DNA from 2 places in the Gilliamella sp. CG25 genome. Region 1 is predicted to be linked to the other one. Evidence: riboswitches for the same ligand, from Rfam matches in the RefSeq annotation. Region 1 holds a riboswitch; the other holds the start of a gene.
The links. A riboswitch is a leader RNA that binds a small molecule or an ion and turns the genes downstream of it on or off. The one in region 1 is predicted to bind thiamine pyrophosphate.

Region 1 (10,535 bases):
ATATTATCAAGCTAAAACCTCATCCTGCCCCACTTTATCAGGTTATGGCAACGTTTGGGCTCTTTTGCGATCAATTACTATTTGTTGGTGACTCGAAAAATGATATTACCGCAGCAAAGAATGCTAACTGCCATACTGTTGCGTTAAGTTACGGTTACAACTATGGTGTATCCATAGCGACCAGCGACCCCGATTTTTTGTTTGACGATTTCAAAGATATATTAACCTTGTTACCACTGCCTAAAGCTGAGGCAAAAAAATAAGAATGAATAGATTAGGAATAAATTATGAGTAAACCGATTGTATTTAGTGGCGCTCAGCCATCAGGGGAATTAACACTTGGCAACTATTTGGGTGCCTTAAAAAATTGGGTCGCTTTACAACAAGAATACGATTGCGTTTATTGTATTGTAAATCAACATGCTATCACAGTACGCCAAGATCCACAGAAGCTACGCAAAGCAACGCTCGATACCATGGCGCTTTATTTAGCATGTGGCATTGATCCTCAAAAAAGCACTATATTTGTACAATCTCATGTACCTGCTCATGCTGAATTAGGGTGGGCATTAAACTGTTACACTTATTTTGGTGAACTCAGTCGCATGACCCAATTCAAGGACAAATCATCACGACATGCTGAAAACATTAATGCAGGGCTTTTTGATTATCCTGTATTAATGGCAGCTGACATTTTATTATATCAAGCTAATTTAGTACCGGTGGGTGACGATCAAAAACAACATCTCGAACTATCACGTGATATTGCAATGCGCTTTAATGCCCTGTATGGTGACATTTTTACTGTTCCTGAACCTTTTATCCCTAAAGTTGGTGCAAGAGTGATGTCTTTACAAGACCCAACGAAAAAAATGTCTAAATCTGATGAAAATCGAAACAATGTGATTGGCTTACTTGAAAATCCTAAAGACATCGAGAAAAAAATCAAACGAGCGATGACCGATTCTGATGAACCGCCTGTTGTACGTTATGATTTAAAAAATAAAGCTGGTGTATCAAATTTATTAGATATATTAACTGGCGTAACAGGAAAACCCGTTACCGAACTTGAAAAAGAGTTTGAAGGTAAAATGTATGGACATCTTAAAACGGAAGTGGCGACGCAAGTGATTGATATGATAAGTCACTTACAAGCACAATATCACCAATATCGTGATGATGAAGATTATCTCTTTTCAATCATGAAAGAAGGCGCTGAAAAAGCTCGAGCTAAAGCGGATATCACATTGAAAAAGGTCTATGACGCTATCGGTTTTGTATAGTCTAAAATCAAATAACATAATTATTATTAACACTAAACAGTATTATTTGGCTTAATATAGGCATTTATTATCATCATGACAATAAAAGATATAAAAGCCATTTAATTAAAATAGGTTAGTTATGAAGATTATCATTCTTGGAGCAGGACAAACAGGCAGTGCGCTTGCAGAATATCTTGTTACTGAAAAACAAAACGATGTCACTGTTGTCGATGAAGATCATGATAAATTGCAATCTTTGCAAGAACGCTTTGATTTACAAGTTATTTGTGGAAAATCATCTTATCCACAAGTATTAGAGAGTGCTGGCGCGGAATCGGCTGATATGCTTGTTGCCGTTACCAACTCTGATGAAATCAACATGATGGCATGTCAAATAGGGCATGTCATGTTTAATATTCCGCAAAAAGTGGCGCGTATCCGCGCACCGGAATACAATGATGAAAGATATCCTTTTTTCAATAAAGAGTGTATCAATATCGACCATATCATTGCACCAGAAAACCTTATTACCAACCACATCAGTCATTTAGTTCAATATCCAGGCGCATTACAATTTGCCTCATTCAACGATACCCGTGTATGTCTAGTCGCTGTTATGGCATATTATGGTGGCGCGCTAGTTGGCAGTGAGCTATCAGAGCTTAAAGAACATCTTCCGCATGTTGAAGCCAGAGTCGTTGCTATCTACCGTAAAAATCGCTTTATTCGTCCACTGGGTTCTACCTTAATTGAAGCTGGTGATATGGTGTATTTTATTACTCCGCCAACCAATATCAAAGCCGTGACCAGTGAGCTACAACGTTTAGAAAAACCTTATAAACGAATTATCATTAGTGGCGGTGGCGGCATTGCGCTGGCACTGGCTAAGCGTTTAGAAAATGATTATCAAGTAAAACTAATTGAACGCAATGCCGAACGAGCAGAACTCATTGCTGAACAGTTACTTAATACCACGGTATTACATGGCGAATCATCAGACCAAGAATTGCTATCCCAAGAACAGATTGAACTGACAGATCTTTTTATTGCGGTAACCGGCGATGATGAATCCAATATTATGTCATCGATGCTAGCGAAAAGAATGGGCGCAAAAAAAGTCATCGTTTTAATCCAAAAACAAGCTTACCTAGAACTCATTAATGATAGTGTGATTGATATTGCTATTTCACCTCAACACGCCACTATTTCTGAACTTTTAAGTCATGTCAGACAAACAGGCATCGTCAAAGTTGTATCACTACGACAAGGCGAATCTGAAATTGTGGAAATCGTTGCGCATGGTGATAAAGAAAATTCAAAACTGGTCGGAAAAAACATCAATGGATTAAAGCTACCGTCTGGGGCAACAATCGGCGCAGTTGTACGTGATGAAGATGTTATTATTATCAACACGGATTTAACGATTGAAGAGAATGATCACCTAATTATTTTCTTGCCGGATAGAAGAGCGATTACCGATATCGAAAAATTGTTACAATAACATTTAAATCAAAATTTTCTATTATACAAACTTGTTAAAAGCCAATAGGCAGTTCATAATATAAGCATAATTTTGACTCGGGGTGTTTTTTATTCATTAAAAAACTGAGAGTTTACCCGTTGAACCTGATCTGGATAACACCAGCGTAGGGAAGTCTAGCCATTCAACTTTACAATAGGCAAATTCTTCCCGATAAATCAAATAAGGAATGAACATGTCAGTAACCACATCGCTTCAAATCACTCAAGTTACACCTTTTATTAATCTTGTCAAAACGCAACGACCATTAGTTCATTGTATAACAAATGATGTTGTACAAAATTTTACTGCTAATGTCCTACTTGCTATTGGTGCTTCACCAGCAATGATTATTGCTGAACAAGAAGTGGCTGAATTTGTTAAAATTGCTAATAGTTTACTGATTAACATCGGTACAATTAATCACAATACCGCCAAAAGTATGCTACTTGCAGCAAGCCAAGCTCAACAAAGCCAAACTCCATGGGTACTTGATCCTGTTGCCGTTGGTTCGGCACTTGCTTATCGTACCGAAATTGCGCATCAATTATTATCATTTAAACCCACCGTTATTCGTGGCAATGCTTCGGAAATCTTAGCGCTAAGCGGTCAATTTGCATCATCAAAAGGCCCGGACAGTCAAGACTCGACAAAATCCGCTTTACAATATGCAAAACAATTGGCACAAGACTACCAGACTATCATCGCCATGACTGGTGACATTGATTATATTACTGATGGTCATACGACTTACGCTATAGCAGGCGGTGATATTGCTTTAACCAAAATTACCGGAACAGGCTGTTCCTTATCTGCTATGGTTGCAGCGTTTATTGTAAATTCAACCGATCCACTTTTAGCCACAGCAGCCGCTTGCTTTATGATGAAAAAAGCTGGAGAAAAGGCAAATAAACAGCTTGGATTAGGCAGTTTTGCCGTATCGTTATTAGATCAATTATCACTATTTTATTCATCATACTAATAGGGACGTAGCATGCAGAAAAAGTTGGATCTTACTCTCTATTTAGTGCTCGATCCGACACTATGTGGAGAAATCAGTGGCATGGTCGACACAACCAAAATTGCCGTTGCCAACGGTGTAACCGCCGTACAATTACGATCAGAACAAGAATTGACAGGCAAAGATTGGTATAAAGCTGCTTTAGCCTTAAAAGAAGCACTCAGTCAGACATCGGTACCGCTATTGATTAATGATCATGTTGATATTGCTTTAGCTGTCGATGCAGATGGTGTGCATGTTGGTCAAAATGATTTGCCCGTTGATGTAGCTCGCCGATTGATCGGTAAAAATAAATGGTTAGGGCTATCTGTTTCGAATCAGCAACAACTTGAAACCGTGCCTTGGCAAAACGTCGATTATATTGGAATTGGTCCTATCTATCCTACCTCGACCAAGAAAGATGCATCCTCGGCACTTGGTATTGAGCAGTTAACTCAATTAGTCAAAACCAAACATTGCCCTGCTGTTGCCATTGGCGGTATCGACATAACAAAAGTAACAGAAGTGATGCAAACAGGAATTGAAGGCGTTGCAGTCGTATCGGCTATTTGTGGTCAATCCAATATTGAACAAGCAACCACTTTACTAATCAATAAAATACATCAAGCTAGATAGGAAGCAACATCATGACAATTACAGCCCTAACTATTGCTGGTTCAGATCCCAGTGGGGGAGCTGGCATCCAAGCCGATCTCAAAACGTTTTCGGCACTTGGTGCGTATGGCATGTCTGTCATTACCGCGTTAACCGCACAAAGTACCCAAGGTGTTGATGCGGTATTGGCAATTCCCACCGAATTTATCGAAGCAGAATTTAACACCTTATATCAAGATATCCACATTGATAGTGTGAAGATTGGTATGCTAATGAATAAAGAAATTGTCACAACTGTCTATCAGTTATTAAAAAATCATCCTATACCATCGATTGTACTTGATACTGTTATGATTGCTAAAGGAGGGCATGCTCTTTTAAAACCCGATGCCATCACCGCCATACGAGAGCAATTATTGCCACTGGCAACAATTATTACACCTAACTTACCCGAAGCCTCAGCGCTTTTAGATTGTGATGAAGCGAAAAATGAAGATGAGATGCTAAAACAAGGGCAAGATTTACTTAAACTAGGTTGTAAAGCGGTACTAATGAAGGGCGGGCACTTAGCCAGTCAAGAAAGTCCCGATTATTTAATCACCTCAGACCAAACAATCCGAATGACATCGCAAAGAATTCAAACAAAAAATACGCACGGTACAGGTTGTACCTTATCAGCTGCTATTGCGGCTTTATTACCTAAAAACAGCTTAGAACACGCGGTTAAACAGGCGAAAGAATATCTTCACGGAGCCATACGCCATGCTGATGATTTAAATATTGGTAAAGGGATTGGACCAACACATCACTTTTATCGTTGGTGGTGATTCAAAAACACAATTGACGCATATTTGCGAACACTCTCTTCAAATTTTTCAAAATATGAGTGATTAAAAGAGGATATAAAGTAGGTTTTGGACGTTTTAAACGTGTTAATGAAAACAGATAAATAAAAAAACTAACGTCCAAATTTGTTTGCTTTAATATAGGTTAATTAATATGAAATACCTACAAATTCATACCCAGCTTCATTGATAGCCGCTATAGCGGCTTCTTGTGAAATGGTCCCGCCTTCGATATCAACTTCATGTTTAGCCAAATCAATGGTTACTTTCGCTTTTGGATCAATATCGTTAATCGCTTTAGTAATCGTATTAACACAGTGCTGACAACTCATATTATCGACAATTAATTTCATAGTTGACCTCTCTTTTCAATTAAATCTTATCAGAATTCGGATCGCCTAAATTAGCGTAGGCTTTATAATTGTGTTCGATCCATTGACCCGCATTATTACTCGTTTGAAAATAATCAAACCCAGTAGTTTTCATCATACTTTGTGGGAAACAAAAAAGATTGCGTACAGTAAAAAAATGAAGCTAAATTTTTTGAAACGTCCACAATATTGTTTGCAAAAAGCATGCTTCAGTTACAAAGCCACAATGACATTATTTCTTTTATCATACACAATTTTTTATTCTGATAAAACTGGCTCTGACATATTATCATTTTGCGTATAAGGTATTGGCTTTGACATATCGAATTATTGCGTGAATGTTGCGAATTTTTTTGTTCGACGTTGTCATCGCAATACTTTTTAAAACTAGAATTTGTCAGGCATCTCTTTTATCGTTTCGATTTACTCATTTACGTGATTCACTTTAGCTTCAAATAAACTGGAATTTATAGGACACAAATAAAAACATCTCAATCATCTTTTCATGTTCAACACTTGGAATCAATATCAGATAACAAACTGAACAATCTAGAATTAATAGCGTCATTTTTACAAATAGTGAATGGTTAACAATCTAAGTTTATCCATGGTTATCATAATTTAAAACGCCAAGATAGTTTTTTATTGAAAAACTTTATTCGTGGCTTTAAGTTATTTACTCTCTGAATTAACAACAAAAAATGCTATAAATCCAGAACTTCTTTGACACTATTGTTTGTTAAACGTTATACTAAAGGCGATATTTTGTACATCTGAATAGTTAAGCACTTTTTTCAAAAGCAGTTTAAACATAGGGGGGTGTAATTTGGGTATCTTAAATAATATTTTTTCTAAAATCTTTCCAAGTGCTCAAGCGGCTGTCGGTAATGTCGCTGATGCCGTTAAAAATCAAGTCAACAGCATTACCGGTCATGATAAAGATGCCGCGTCAAATAATCAGAATCAAGACCAAAATCAAACTCAACCACATTCAGACAACCAAACGCCCATTTCGGACGTGGATGTTATGTCAATTCTTAATAATTTAGCGAGCAAATTTCCTGAAAAACTTAATTGGAAAACATCGATTGTTGATCTTTTAAAATTATTAGGAATAGACAATAGTCTAGATGCTCGTAAAAGATTGGCAAAAGAACTTAATTACACGGGTAGTACAGATGATACCGCGGCAATGAATACTTGGTTAATTAAAGAAGTATTTAAACGAATTGCCGAAAAAGGCGGTAATATTACCCATCTATTTTCTTAATCAAAGATTGTTACGTGATTTGTTATCCACCTGGTCTTCGGGTGGATTTTTTATATAGCATATTGTAATTCGTTCGACTCAATCAACGGCATTACGCTTTAAACGAGTGTAATCGATTCATTGCGGCTTCAAAGCTTTGTGATAATAAAATATCCGTGCAACGTGCAGATTCATCAATCGCTTTATCTATTAGTTCTTGCTCGGGCTTAGAAGGTTTATTTAACACAAAACCGACCACTTTATTTTTATCACCCGGATGCCCGATACCGATTCTTAATCGATAAAAATTTGGATTATTGCCTAATTTGCTAGCAATATCTTTCAAACCATTGTGACCACCATGACTTCCGCCAAATTTAAATTTCGCAATACCTGGATTTAAATCAAGTTCATCATGAGCAACTAAAATTTCTTCGGGTTTTATCTGATAAAATGAAGCCATCGCTTGAACAGCTTTACCACTTAAATTCATAAACGTGGTAGGCACTAATAAACGTATGTCATGTCCTGCGATATTGATACGTGAACTATAACCAAAAAATTTAGGATCATTTTTTAACGGTTGTTGATAACGTTGTGCAAGCAAATCAACATACCATGCCCCTGCATTATGTCGAGTTTGGGCATATTCATTTCCAGGATTGGCCAGTCCTACAATAAGTTTTATGGTTGTCATGATGTTTTAATTGTTAGCTGTTGTTACTTGAAGATGTTAAATTAAAAAGCCCCAAAAAACGGGGCATCTTTATCATTAAAAATCAATTATTGATGGAACATTGCAGAAATCGATTCTTCGTTGCTTATGCGACGAATTGCTTCTGCTAACATTCCTGATAATGTTAATTGACGTACATTTTTCAATGCTTTAACTTCAGCTGTTAATGGAATAGTATCACAAACGACTATTTCATCAATGGCTGAGTTTTTAATATTACTGACGGCTTTACCCGAGAAAATCGGATGCGTTGCGTAGGCAAATACTCTTTTAGCACCACGTGCTTTTAATGCATCAGCGGCTTTGCAAAGCGTTCCTGCTGTATCAATCATATCATCGACTAAAATACAATCTCTATCAGCAACATCACCAATAATATTCATCACTTCAGCTTCATTCGCTCGTTGACGACGTTTATCGATGATCGCCATATCGGTGTCATTTAACAGTTTTGCAATAGCACGAGCTCGCACCACCCCACCAATATCCGGAGAGACAACAATTGGGCGTTCAAAATCACGTTGAAGCATATCTTCTAAAATCACAGGGCTACCAAATACATTATCCACTGGCACATCAAAAAAACCTTGGATCTGTTCAGCATGAAGATCAACCGTTAATACTCTATCAACACCGACAGTTGATAAAAAGTCAGCAACCACTTTAGCTGTGATCGGAACCCGTGCAGAACGCACTCGACGATCTTGTCTAGCATAACCAAAATAAGGAATAACAGCGGTAATACGACCTGCAGATGCTCGACGCATTGCATCAATCATAACAAGCAATTCCATTAAATTATCATTGGTTGGTGCACAAGTTGATTGAATGATAAAAACATCCTCACCACGGACATTTTCATTAATTTGAACGTTCACTTCTCCATCGCTAAAACGACCAACAACAATATCACCAAGAGAAGTATAAAGACGATTAGCTATACGCTTTGCTAGCTCAGGTGTAGCATTGCCAGCAAAAAGCTTCATATCAGGCACGAGAAATCCTCAAGCATGTAATCATGATTACGTATCCGTAATCGGTTAAATCGGAGTGACAATTATATAATCATTTGGTGATCATGCTCAACCACATTATAAAAAATTATCAAAATAATTTAACCTGCCTAGCAAAATAGTGTAAGAGTCCATGGGTAATCAATATGTTTTTTGACGTCAACTTAAAATCGAGTAAACTAAGTAATCATCGCTATTTTAGAGTAGCTTTCAATTAGTTTAAATCAATTTTACAACACAAGTAGATAATCTAATGGCAGAACAATTACATACAGATATTGAAGAACAAAAACCGAAACGAACAATACGCAGTTTTGTGCTACGACAAGGTCGTTTGACCAAAGGTCAAGAACAAGCATTACAAAATTTATGGCCCGTCTTTGGTGTCGAATATAATGCGGGATCGCCCATTCACTTTGAACCTAATCAACACGTCGTTTTAGAGATTGGATTTGGTATGGGTGCATCACTCATCGAAATGGCAAAAAATGCCCCCGAGAAATCTTTTTTAGGTATTGAAGTACATAAACCGGGTGTCGGAGCTTGTTTAATGGCGATCGAAGAAAATCAATTATCAAACTTAAATGTGATGTGCCATGATGCAGTCGAAGTTTTAGAAAACATGATTGCAGATAATTCATTAGATAAGGTGCAAATATTCTTCCCTGACCCTTGGCATAAAGCAAGGCACAACAAGCGTCGAATTATTCAGCCTGCTTTTGTCGAACTTATCAGACGTAAATTAAAAGTTAATGGTATTTTACATCTAGCAACAGATTGGCAACATTATGCCGAACATATGCTTGAGGTGTTAAATCAAGCGACAGGTTATAAAAATTTATCATCAACAGGAGATTATATTCCAAGACCAGCAGACCGACCTATTACCAAGTTTGAAAAAAGAGGTCAAAATCTTGGTCATGGTGTTTGGGATTTACAGTTTCAAAAACAATAACGTTATTAAGGAGCCGTTATGGAAAATCAAACTCTTGATTTCATTTATCATCGTCGTTCAATTCGTGCTTATAAACCCACCCCATTGACGCAAAAGCAAATAGCATCGATGATTCAAGCAGCACAATCGGCTCCGAGTTCTAACTTTCTTCAATGTTCAACCATTATTCGTATCACAGACAGTGATAAGCGAAAAAAATTAGCTCACTATTCAGGTGATCAAAATTATATTTATCAAGCTCCCGAATTTTGGGTGTTTTGTGCCGATTTTAATCGACATTTTCAAATTGATGCAACGATTCCTCTTGAACGAGCCGAACAACTTTTAGTCGGTTGTATTGATACCGCCTTGATGGCGCAAAATACGGTTATTGCTGCGCAATCGTTAGGATTAGGTACAGTCTATATTGGTGGTTTACGTAATAATATATCTGAAGTGACACAATTACTAGCCTTGCCAAAATATGTTATCCCCCTTTTTGGTCTCTGTATTGGGTATCCAGATCAAGAACCCGAAATGAAACCAAGATTACCGAGTGAATTAATCTTTTTCGAAAATCAATATCAACCAATCAATCAGACATTATTGGCACAGTATGATGAGCAAATAGAAAATTATTATCAAACTCGTAGTTCTAATCAAAAAGAAGGCGGATGGAGTAACAAAATAGCTGAAACGCTCTACAAAGGACAACGAGAATTTATTCTCAACTATTTACATCAACAAGGCTGGGTGAAACAATAATGAACAATCACTATCAATTGGATAAAGTCGTCATATTAAGCCGACATGGAATCCGTACACCATTACAAAATACACTTGAATTTTTAGAACAAGCCACGCCGTTTAAATGGCCTAAATGGGATCATCCTTATGGTTATCTAACTACCCGAGGCGGTGCGCTAGAAGTTTATTTTGGACGATACTTAGCGACATGGCTTGAAAATCAACATATTCAATACCAAGC
Region 2 (10,535 bases), on a different contig from region 1:
GATGAAAAATAGGTAAAAAATAATATAATCAAAAATAACGAGGAAAAACTAAATTTCTGATCTTCTTTCAAATTTTGCATAAATATCAATAACGAATCATGATGAATAAGTTTTTATAAGATACATTGGGTAGATTAATAAAACCTTAAGCACTCACATTCGATATTGAAACTAACAAAAGCCAACGGTAATCAATAATGCTATGAAAGCAATATGAAGCATATTTTCAATGAATATACTGCTTAGCTAAAGATTAATTTTAGCGGATTAAATCGACTTCAAGCCTAATAGCTGAGCAACATGTTGATGTTCTGAACAGGTTAACTTTTTGGGTGAATGATTAAAAATAATCTGCCCTTCATCGACAACTAAACATCGTGAAAAATAGTACAATGATTCATCCAGATAATGGGACACCATCATTAATGTTAATTCAAATTCTTCACAGATTTGGTTAACTAATTCAAGCATTTCAAAACGTAATGATTGATCCAGCGCTGAAAAAGGCTCATCTAAAAGTAAAATCGGACGATGTTGAATTAGACACCGCGCTAAAGCAACCCGTTGACGTTGACCACCCGATAATTGTTCAGGGTAACGTTGATTAAATCCTGTTAATCCAACTTTTTCTAAAATATCATCAATAATTTGCATTTGTGAAATATTCAGCTTTAAAGAAGGTTTTAATCCTAAAGCGATATTATCTTGAACCGTTAAATGGTCAAACAAATTATTATGTTGAAACAACATAGATACCGGGCGTTTTCCGGGAGTGACATTCGTCATATCTTGATCATCGAGTATTATTTTTCCTGAATCAGGTGAAATAAAACCGGCGATTAAACTCAATAATGAACTTTTCCCAGCACCACTTGGCCCAACAATGACGACCCGTTCTTTTGCGGCAATACCAAAATTAAAAAACATTTTAAAATTATCATAATGATAATTAATATGATTGAGTGTGATCATCATCCACCAAAACCAATAAACTAAAAGAGATAATTAATAATATTGCCGCTGTGACACTACCATCTTGATAATGATAATGTGATAGCTGCTCATAGAGGTAATAAGGCAATGTGATGACTGACTGCCCACCAAATAGTGCGATAATGCCAAAATCCCCTAAAGATAAGATAGCCGAAAAAACAAAACTTTTTAACATTAATTTGTTTAACGCTTTATATTCAATCAAATAAAAATGGTTAACCCCGTCAATGCAAAGGGATTGGCTTAATAGCCAATAACGCTTAGTGACATCGAACATGGGGGTAGCCAGACTTTTAATGACAAAAGGTAATGCCATTAAAGCATTACACAATATTAATAAAATGCAGATAAACCAAGTATTACCTGCATACTGATAAAATAATATAAACAGTCCTGACGCTAAAATCATGCTGGGAATCGCTAAAATTAACGAACTGGCTAACATTAATCGATTACTCCACGTTACCTTTTGATAAATGAGCAATCGACTATTTGTCCAAAGAATAAATAGTGCCATTAACAGGGTTACGATGGCTGACCCCAATGCAATGAAAAGTGAAAACAGTGTTGCATGTTGAAAGGTTGGCGTAAACAGTGACAAACGGAAAAAATAAACACCATCAATCACGACATTTATCAAAGGAAGTAAAATAAATAATCCCCCTATAATAATCACGATTGAACTTAGCAAGGCAGCCAAGCCAGAAACAGGAAAACGGTAGTTTTGCTTTATAAAGCGCATTGTGACTTGTTTATTATTATTAAACTTTTGCATTATTCCCATAAAACCTACACAACAAAGCAATTGCAATAAGGAAAGCAAAACCGCTTGAATAAAATCAAAATCACGAATGGATTGATAAATTGCTACTTCAATGGTGGTATATTTGGGGCCACCGCCTAAAGCCAATACAATCGCAAAACTTGAAAAACAGAGCATAAAAATCAGCGAAGCCATAGGCAATATTTGCCGACGAAGATGTGGCCATTCAACCAATCGAAAAAAAGTGTAACCAGAAAAATTCAATTGAGCGGCTAGCTGTTTCTGTTCAACAGGCACACTCATCAGCGTACGGTAAAATAGACAACAAGCATAAGGAAAATTCAAAAATACGTGTGCTAATAAAATTCCTTGTAATCCATAAATTGACCATGAAAATGGCAAGCCGATATATCCAACAAAGATTGACAGTAATCCCTGCTGCCCATAAACGGATAAAAGCCCTGTCACAACAACTAGTGCAGGTAAAATAAACGTCACCGGCATTATTCGCAACAATAGACCTTTACCCCAAAACTCAACCATGGATAAAACTTTTGCCATTAATATAGCAAAGAAAATAGAAAGACATGTTGATAGTGTGGCTTGATAAACAGTTATCCACAAAATATGTAATAAATAGCTGTCAATATAACTGTTTATCTCACCTGAAGTTATTGCGTAATAACCAATGGATAATAATGCACTACCCAGTACAACCATTATGCTACTGGCGGCAAGAATACCCGGTATTAACGTTCTGAAATTCAACATGTTAATGTCTATTATTACTTACTGATCGCTGATTGCCACTCACGAATCCAAGCTTTTTGTCCTTTTTCAACTTGCTCAGATCCAAATTCTAACGCCTTAGTGACAGGCTTTATTTGCTGATAAGCCTCAGGTAATGTCGTTTGAATAATCGGGTACATCACATTCTTTTCAGCAATCTGACGTTGTATTTCAGGTCTGAGTAAATACTGTAAAAACTGACGTGCTAACTCAGGTTGCTGACTGTATTTGATTATACCTGCTACTTCAACCTGACGGTAATGTCCTTCATCAAAAATGGCTGCCTCATAGCGATGATCATTTTTCATAATATGAGCAATCGGCGATGTACTGTAGCTTAAAACAAAATCAGCTTCGCCTTTCAAAAACATACCATAAGATTCACTCCAGCCTTTGGTGACGGTTACCGTATTTTTAGCGATCTTTTTCCATACATTGGCAGCATCATCGCCATAGATATTTTTGATCCAAAACAGTAGACCTAGTCCTGGCGTACTGGTTCTTGGGTCTTGATAAATAATTCGCCAATTGGCTTTATTATCAACAAGTTGTTGCATACTATGGGGAGGATTTTTGATTTTATCTTTGTTATAAATAAAAGCAAAATAACCATAATCATAAGGAAGAAAATCATTATCCCACCAATCAGTGTTAAGATTATCAGGTTTAATGATTTGATGAGGAATAACAATATTGGCCAACTTAGCTTGCTGTAAAATGTTATTGTCTAAGCCTAAAATAACATCGGCATTGGTCTTTTTCCCTTCGAGCCGGATCCGATTTAAAATAGATACACCATCCCCTAACGAAATGATATCCAACTGACAATCACACTCCGCTTCAAAACCTTGCTTAATGGCCTCACCTGGGCCCCACTCAGACATAAAAGAATTGTAACTATAAACGGTTAAAGTTGGCTTAGCATTGGCGGTATCAATCAAGAAAAAAGCTGAAAAAACAAAAAACAAAAGAAGATTCTTACGAAACATTTTGCCTCCAAAATAGTAAATAAAAGACAAAAGGTTTGAGCAGACACAATAACTCAAATCCCTCCGCTGGCATGATCCAGTTCAGGTTCGACGGGTTATGTTAACCAACATTCTCAGCCATTTGGGCACCCCGTTGAGAACGATAAATAGTTTAGTGTTTACCTCATTAATTGTAAACAGTTGTAATTGCGATAGCATGAATAATAACAAGCAAGTTTAATCACTGTTAAGGTAAAAAGGTAACGAATTAATGCTCAAAAATTAGATAATTTTAAAGCGATTTTAATTGTCTCTTATTATGATTATTACCTAAGTTTAATCACTGTTTAACGGATTGAGTATTCAAGAAATCCAAATAAAAATAAGTTATTAATTAAAAAAATAGTAGATGTTACTCAATTGCTTTGTATATAATAAAAAAGTCAGTTATTTGATTTTTATTAAAGGATTAATTATGTCTCAATCTTTCAAGAGCCCTCGCTGGATGCGTGATTTAAATCGCTATCTAAATTCAAAACCTCAATTCGTTTTATCCGGAAACATTCATGATCGACAACAATCGAAAATTGATACTGAAACCATCATATCCGAAACATTAGTCTTGTCGATTTATCGAATATTAAAAAATGCAAAATTTAATCACGTCTTATTGTGGAATTCAGATGTTGGATTCGAAGAAATTCAAACACCAGACTTACCCGCAATTAAAAGCGATACGTTGTTTAAACGCCTAAGATTAAATGCTGTTCCCAAAAAAGATTCCGCAAAAATAAATCATTTAAGTAACACGTTAGATCAACTAGTCAACTATGATCAACAGCCTGTTGCGTTGATAATTGATTATGAATCACATTTGTCTAAAAATCGTCATAATATGAGTTTTAGTGAGCATCAACTTTTTGCGCGTTCTTTTGCACTTTCACAACTTGAATACCCAAAACCTAAAGGTTCAAACGATCGATTATTTATAAATACCATTATTTGGCTAGTTGAAAAAGAAAGTAATTTACCCGATTGGTTACTCATTAATAACCCTAAGATTCGTCATATTCCTGTGACAGCATCCAGTTAAGCAATCCGTAAAAATATAAATGATGAATAACTAGAGTAGCTCGTTTTTTAAAAGATCATCGCACAAAGCCGGTTTACTTAAGAGGTCATAATGAATTCAAAATAGATTGATGTTGATTTAATATAGATAAATTAAAAACCAATAAGAGTTTTCGGGATTTTTTTGAATTGTATATTTAACAAAATAATAGATGCCATTTGCTAACCCAAATCGGGCTAAAATGCGTGTTTTCTATCGACTGTATTAAAATTAGTCTTTATAAATAATCATTGTCATTCTACAATTCAATATAAATAAAAATGATAAAAATAACATCAACATTGAGTTGAATATAAGGAATACAAAATGGAGTTAGAGCGTCACTGTGGTCATTGCCAAACTGAACGATTCGATAATGAAATGCTAAGTAACCAAATGATCGATGATAAAACATATCATTATGACCTATTATCCGTTTCACTCAAAAATTCTATTCATACAAAACCATTAAAAAAATTTCAATTAATTAGTGAAACTATGCCTATTAAAGAGCATAAATCTAAACTAGGGTTATGGCGATTATCTATACGAGCCAATAATGTTCGCTTACGTGCATCAAATTTACAAATCAAATTGGATGAAAACCGACTAAAAACACTTCAATTAGCCTGTTCTAAAAACCAATTAATGGCAATGTGGACTAAACGCTCATCTTTCTTTCCTGATGCCAATAATCTTGGATTATTATCATTAATGGAACGTAACAATATTAGTGAAGATGATCTAATCATTTTACTCAGTGCACAAGAAGATCAATTTAAAACGGCAAATAACGTCATCAATGAATGTAAACAATTAGCCAATGATTATGATATTGATATATTAAGCGATGAAGAGTTAGCAAATTATTTTAAGCAACCTAGATTAAGACTATATCAACTATTGGATGAGCGAATAGAAGGATTTGCCGAACTGGGTCATGAAGAGCTCGATCAGTGGACACAGCAGTATCGTTTTGAAAAACGTATACCATTTTGTCGGCTCTTGGTTTTATTGAGCATTCCTAATGAACATTGGATTAAACCGCCGTTAAAAAAATACTCATCTCGAATTATCGATTTCTTTCATAAAAAAGTATCAATGAGTATCTTGCAAGGCCCGTTAGTTAGGATGAACCTAGGTCGTTTTACACCACGTATTGATCTTAACTTATTAGGAACCGCATCTTTACCGTCAAATAAACTACTTGATCATATTCTTGCTCGACAACCTCGTCAGCAACAAATCGATATTAAAGCCGTATTCGAAACGAATGAACTTCTTGAAATTAAATTACGCAACTTATTTCGGACAACCACTATTTATCAACGGGATACGGGCATTGACAGTCTTTATATGGGCTTTCCTTTTTTAGTTTATCAAGAAACCAGTGGCAATCGGTTACCCAGAATAGCACCGTTATTACTTTGGCCCATAAAAATGAATGACGATATGGCATCAATGAAACGACTTACACTCGCCTTTGATCGTCAACGAGAAGAAATAAGAATTAATCCCGCACTTAAAGGGATTTTGGGCAAAACACTTTTTAATCAATGGAAACATGTTTTTGATGACTTATTATTACGTTCAACGTTAAATACCCTTGAGGTTATGAATGAATTAAAGTCGTTAGGACAAATTTTGTCGAGTCAAATCGATGATTTACCAACATCCTTTGAACCAGAAAAAGGTAAAATCTACTTTGCTTGTTCCGCTGTGTTATTTGATGCCAACTTTATAGGACAATCAATTGGTGAAGAACTTAGTCAATTAAAAAAACTCGACTACGACAACACAGCACTTGAAACCGCACTAAAACTGAAATCCCATTCTCAAATCGATGAGCAAATTGAAAAACCAGACGTACAAAATTGTTTTTTTTCGGTTGCCAGTGACCCAAGCCAAGAAAACGCTGTTTTACAAGCACGGTTAGCCCCCGGTTTGTTAATTGAAGGCCCACCAGGAACCGGAAAAAGTCAAACCATTGTTAATATGGTTGGCGACGCAATTGGACGCCATAAAACGGTACTGATTGTTTGTCAAAAAAAAGCGGCCCTTGAAGTTGTTCATAAGCGTTTAACTGCCGAAGGCCTTGATACGCGCAGTATAATGATTAACGATATTAATGCTGATCGCTCCAAATTGATCAATAGTATTCGTCAACAGCTTGATTTGCTGGACAAAAACCTGCCTTCAGATGACTACATTAAAGCGCGTATCAAACTGGCAAAAACAGTAACAAAACTGGAAGCACAGCTCGATCAATATGATGAGGCATTATATACTCAACAGACCCACTGTGGTTTAAGTTATCGGGAGTTAATCGCTGATTTAATCACGATTGCCAACAATCCACCCAAATTAACCGTACCGGAATTAGGCAAAATATTTCAGAATCTTGATGTCAAACAACTATCAATGATTAAAGATCAGTGTTCACCCTTACTTTCACTGTGGTTACCGGCAAAATTTGAACATAGTCCATTATCAGAATTAACAGAATTTTCAAATGATCCAATTACGATAAATTTATTTAATCAATCACTGACTCAATTTATTCAAGTTGAACACGTTAGAACAGCAAATCTTGATAACCAACCTATCCAATTTGATATTGATGATCCCCTCCCTCATCAACAGTGGCTCAAAAAAGAGAGTGAAGCTTTTTTAAATATCACGGAAAATCTTCGGGAGCGACTATTAAAATGGTTACCTTTGTTCAAAATTCAAAATATCCAAACAGGTAATTTAGAAGGTGATAGACTCATCAATGGGTTAAAATTTTTGCAAAATCAGCTATCTTATTTAAACTCAGAGGCTTGGTGCCACCTGTCTCAAAAATTTTGTTATTTAGAGCCAAAGATACTAGAAGATTTACTGAGTAAAGCAAGAAAACTCATAACCCCTAATGCTTGGTACAAATGCCTGAGTTTGCAACGCTATTTAGCAAAAAAAGGACTTTTTAACTTTTTAGCTATGCACGGTGAGGAAGCAAACATTAACCGCATACCAATGCTTTATGAGTCGCTATTATTGGAGTCTGAATATCGGCCAATTCGCAAAACGTTACTGAGTATCTTTGTTGATTTGCAATTACCTCAACACAATTTAACGCTTAATCTTGATACCACTCAATACTTGATCGAGGAAACATTATCGGAACTTGAAGAAGTCAAAGCATGGGCTGATAAAATTCACCAAGCACCTTATAGTCAGTATGTGGAGCAATCATTATTGAAAAGTAGCGACGCTTTTCAAGATTTAATTAATGAATACGAAGCGGCCTTTGTTCGTTATCAGTATCGACAAGATTCAGAACAACATTTATCCTTGCTCAATCAATTTTTAAATGAAAACCTGTATCAAAACTGTTTACAGGCGATTGTTAAAAATCAACCAACACCTTCAACTATTGACGCTATTTACCATGTTTTACCTTCATTAAAAGCGTATCAATCATTTCGTAAAGAAGCGATTCAATTATCTGAAACTGCACTTGAAGTATTGGCAAAACTAAGACCTTTTGAATCCGAACTAGCCTTATTAAGCCCAGAAAATCAACAATATCAATTCAGACAACTATTGGATTATGAAGCTAAAACGATTTGGAAATTGTACATCGAACAAGAAAACCCGATATTACAGATTGATCAGCAAGTTATCAATCAAACCATTGAACAGCTAAAATCTAAAGATAAACAGCTCCATCAATTGAATAAACAGTTACTACTTAATAATATAAAATGTAATCAGATAGCTGATCCCAAAAGGTGGGAAGGAATAACAAGGCTAACAGGTCAACGCGCCAAACGATTACGTGAATTCATCGAGCAAGGTATACCGCTTGGATTAATGTTCTTAAGACCAATTTGGTTAATGAATCCCGACACCGCAAGTCGCTTATTGCCATTAAAAGCGGGATTATTTGATTTGGTCATCTATGACGAAGCCTCACAAATGCCCATTGAATACGCTATACCTACTCTTTATCGGGGCAAAATTGCCATAGTCAGTGGTGATGATAAACAGATGCCACCCACTACATTTTTTGGTGTACAAACAGACGCTGACATAGACGAAGAGGCTGATGATGATACTATTCAAGCACTATCAGAAGAAGTTAACGAAAATCCTTTACTCAATCGTTGGAATTTAAAAGAAATTATGGATTGTCCGGATTTATTACAACTTTCTCGCACTGTGTTGCCAACAACTTATTTACAAATTCATTACCGTTCCGCTTATCGTGAGCTGATTAACTATTCCAATACCGCTTTTTACCATAGCCAACTAAACGTACCTGTCAGACATTCAGCTAATATCATTAAGCAAATCAAACCAATTGAATATATTTGGGTAAATGGTCTATATGAAGATCAACGCAATTATAGTGAAGCAATAAAAGTTGTTGAAATGGTCGATAACATTTGGAAAAAAGATGCGACTCATCGTCCATCCATAGGCGTTGTAACCTTTAACAAAAAGCAGGCAGATCTGATTGAAAAATGTTTTTATGAAAAAGCCAATTTAGATAAAAAATTTTCAGACATTTTTGAACAAGAAAATCAACGATTCGATCAGGGTGAAGATGTATCAATTTTTATCAAAAATGTTGAAAATGTGCAGGGCGATGAACGTGATGTTATCATCTTTTCAACGACATTTGGTCGTAATAAACAAGGTATTTTCAGGCGAAATTTTGGCATACTAGGGCAACAAGGTGGCGAAAGGCGCTTAAATGTAGCAATCACTCGAGCTCGCCAAAAAGTCATTTTGATCTCCTCAATGCCTATTGAAGATGTTTCTGATGCGCTAGCCAATAAACGTGCTCCAACCTCCCCTCGTGATTACCTACAATACTATTTAGCTTATTCTAAAGCATTATCTGAAGGTAATTTTACTTTTGCTGAATTATTACTTAACCTGATCGAACATGCACATAAGCAATCTGATTTGCCAATACCAACGCAACACGATGACGGACTGCTTGACGATGTAGAAACTTTTATTCGTTCGCTCAATTTATCCTATAGCCGCCACTCAGGCAGTGGCGTATTTACATTAGATTTTACTATTGAAGATCCGAGCACTAAACTTTATTGTATCGGCATTGAGTGCGATGCGCCAATTCACCCGTTATTATCCAATGCACGATATAGAAACATTTGGCGACAATCGGTATTATCTAGAACCATTCCGCATATATTTCGCTTATCTTCACGTAACTGGTATGAAAATAATGAACATGAAAAGCAACGACTACAAAATTATATTGAAAATATATTGGGAACAAAGATCAAGCACACACTCAACGACTAAAATGTTAGTCAAATTTTGACAATGTTTATCACCTAATTGACCGATTAACATCGGTCATTTTTTTCAATCATGCTTTTGATTGAAAAATCCCCTAACAGGAAATCAAAACCCTGTTAAACTAAAGTAAACGACATCATCTGAGCCGTGACAAGTGTTTACTTTATCGGTATTATATTGGGCATTTATGATAATTGATTAGGTTTAGTGTGAATATTCAACAATTACTAACTCAACGTGTTTCGCAAGCAATGATAATGGCCGGTGCGGATAATAACTGTGATGCCTTAATTAAACAATCAGCTAAAGTACAATTTGGCGATTATCAAGCTAATGGCATCATGGCAACCGCCAAAAAACTAGGAATGCCACCAAGAGCGTTGGCAGAAAAGGTTTTACAACATCTAGATATTGATGACATTGCCGAAAAAGTCGAAATTGCTGGCCCCGGTTTTATTAACATCTTTTTAAAAAATAGTTGGATTGCTCAACAAAATGAAGTTGCACTGAGTAGTGATAAACTGAATATTACCTTACCTGCAAAAGCACAAACGATTGTTGTAGACTACTCAGCACCGAATGTTGCCAAAGA

Region 2: it holds a riboswitch for thiamine pyrophosphate, as region 1 does, so the genes downstream of both, thiB (thiamine ABC transporter substrate binding subunit) here and thiM (hydroxyethylthiazole kinase) in region 1, are expected to answer to the same signal.

What each region holds. Positions count from the first base shown of each region.
Region 1 is NZ_JBIDFJ010000001.1:243,317-253,851, reverse strand. It holds gene ACGH6P_RS01150 (phosphoglycolate phosphatase) at 1-263, shown strand, start outside; gene trpS (tryptophan--tRNA ligase) at 288-1,283, shown strand; gene trkA (Trk system potassium transporter TrkA) at 1,405-2,766, shown strand; TPP riboswitch at 2,835-2,935, shown strand; gene thiM (hydroxyethylthiazole kinase) at 2,981-3,766, shown strand; gene thiE (thiamine phosphate synthase) at 3,779-4,420, shown strand; gene thiD (bifunctional hydroxymethylpyrimidine kinase/phosphomethylpyrimidine kinase) at 4,429-5,226, shown strand; gene ACGH6P_RS01120 (heavy-metal-associated domain-containing protein) at 5,394-5,597, opposite strand; gene ACGH6P_RS01115 (DUF3597 domain-containing protein) at 6,442-6,885, shown strand; gene pth (aminoacyl-tRNA hydrolase) at 6,977-7,561, opposite strand; gene ACGH6P_RS01105 (ribose-phosphate pyrophosphokinase) at 7,648-8,595, opposite strand; gene trmB (tRNA (guanosine(46)-N7)-methyltransferase TrmB) at 8,867-9,568, shown strand; gene nfsA (oxygen-insensitive NADPH nitroreductase) at 9,587-10,312, shown strand; gene ACGH6P_RS01090 (histidine-type phosphatase) at 10,312-10,535, shown strand, end outside.
Region 2 is NZ_JBIDFJ010000007.1:14,436-24,970, forward strand. It holds gene cptA (phosphoethanolamine transferase CptA) at 1-80, opposite strand, end outside; gene thiQ (thiamine ABC transporter ATP-binding protein) at 268-927, opposite strand; gene thiP (thiamine/thiamine pyrophosphate ABC transporter permease) at 950-2,527, opposite strand; gene thiB (thiamine ABC transporter substrate binding subunit) at 2,542-3,534, opposite strand; TPP riboswitch at 3,575-3,677, opposite strand; gene ACGH6P_RS06805 (hypothetical protein) at 3,989-4,606, shown strand; gene ACGH6P_RS06810 (AAA domain-containing protein) at 4,952-9,946, shown strand; gene argS (arginine--tRNA ligase) at 10,153-10,535, shown strand, end outside.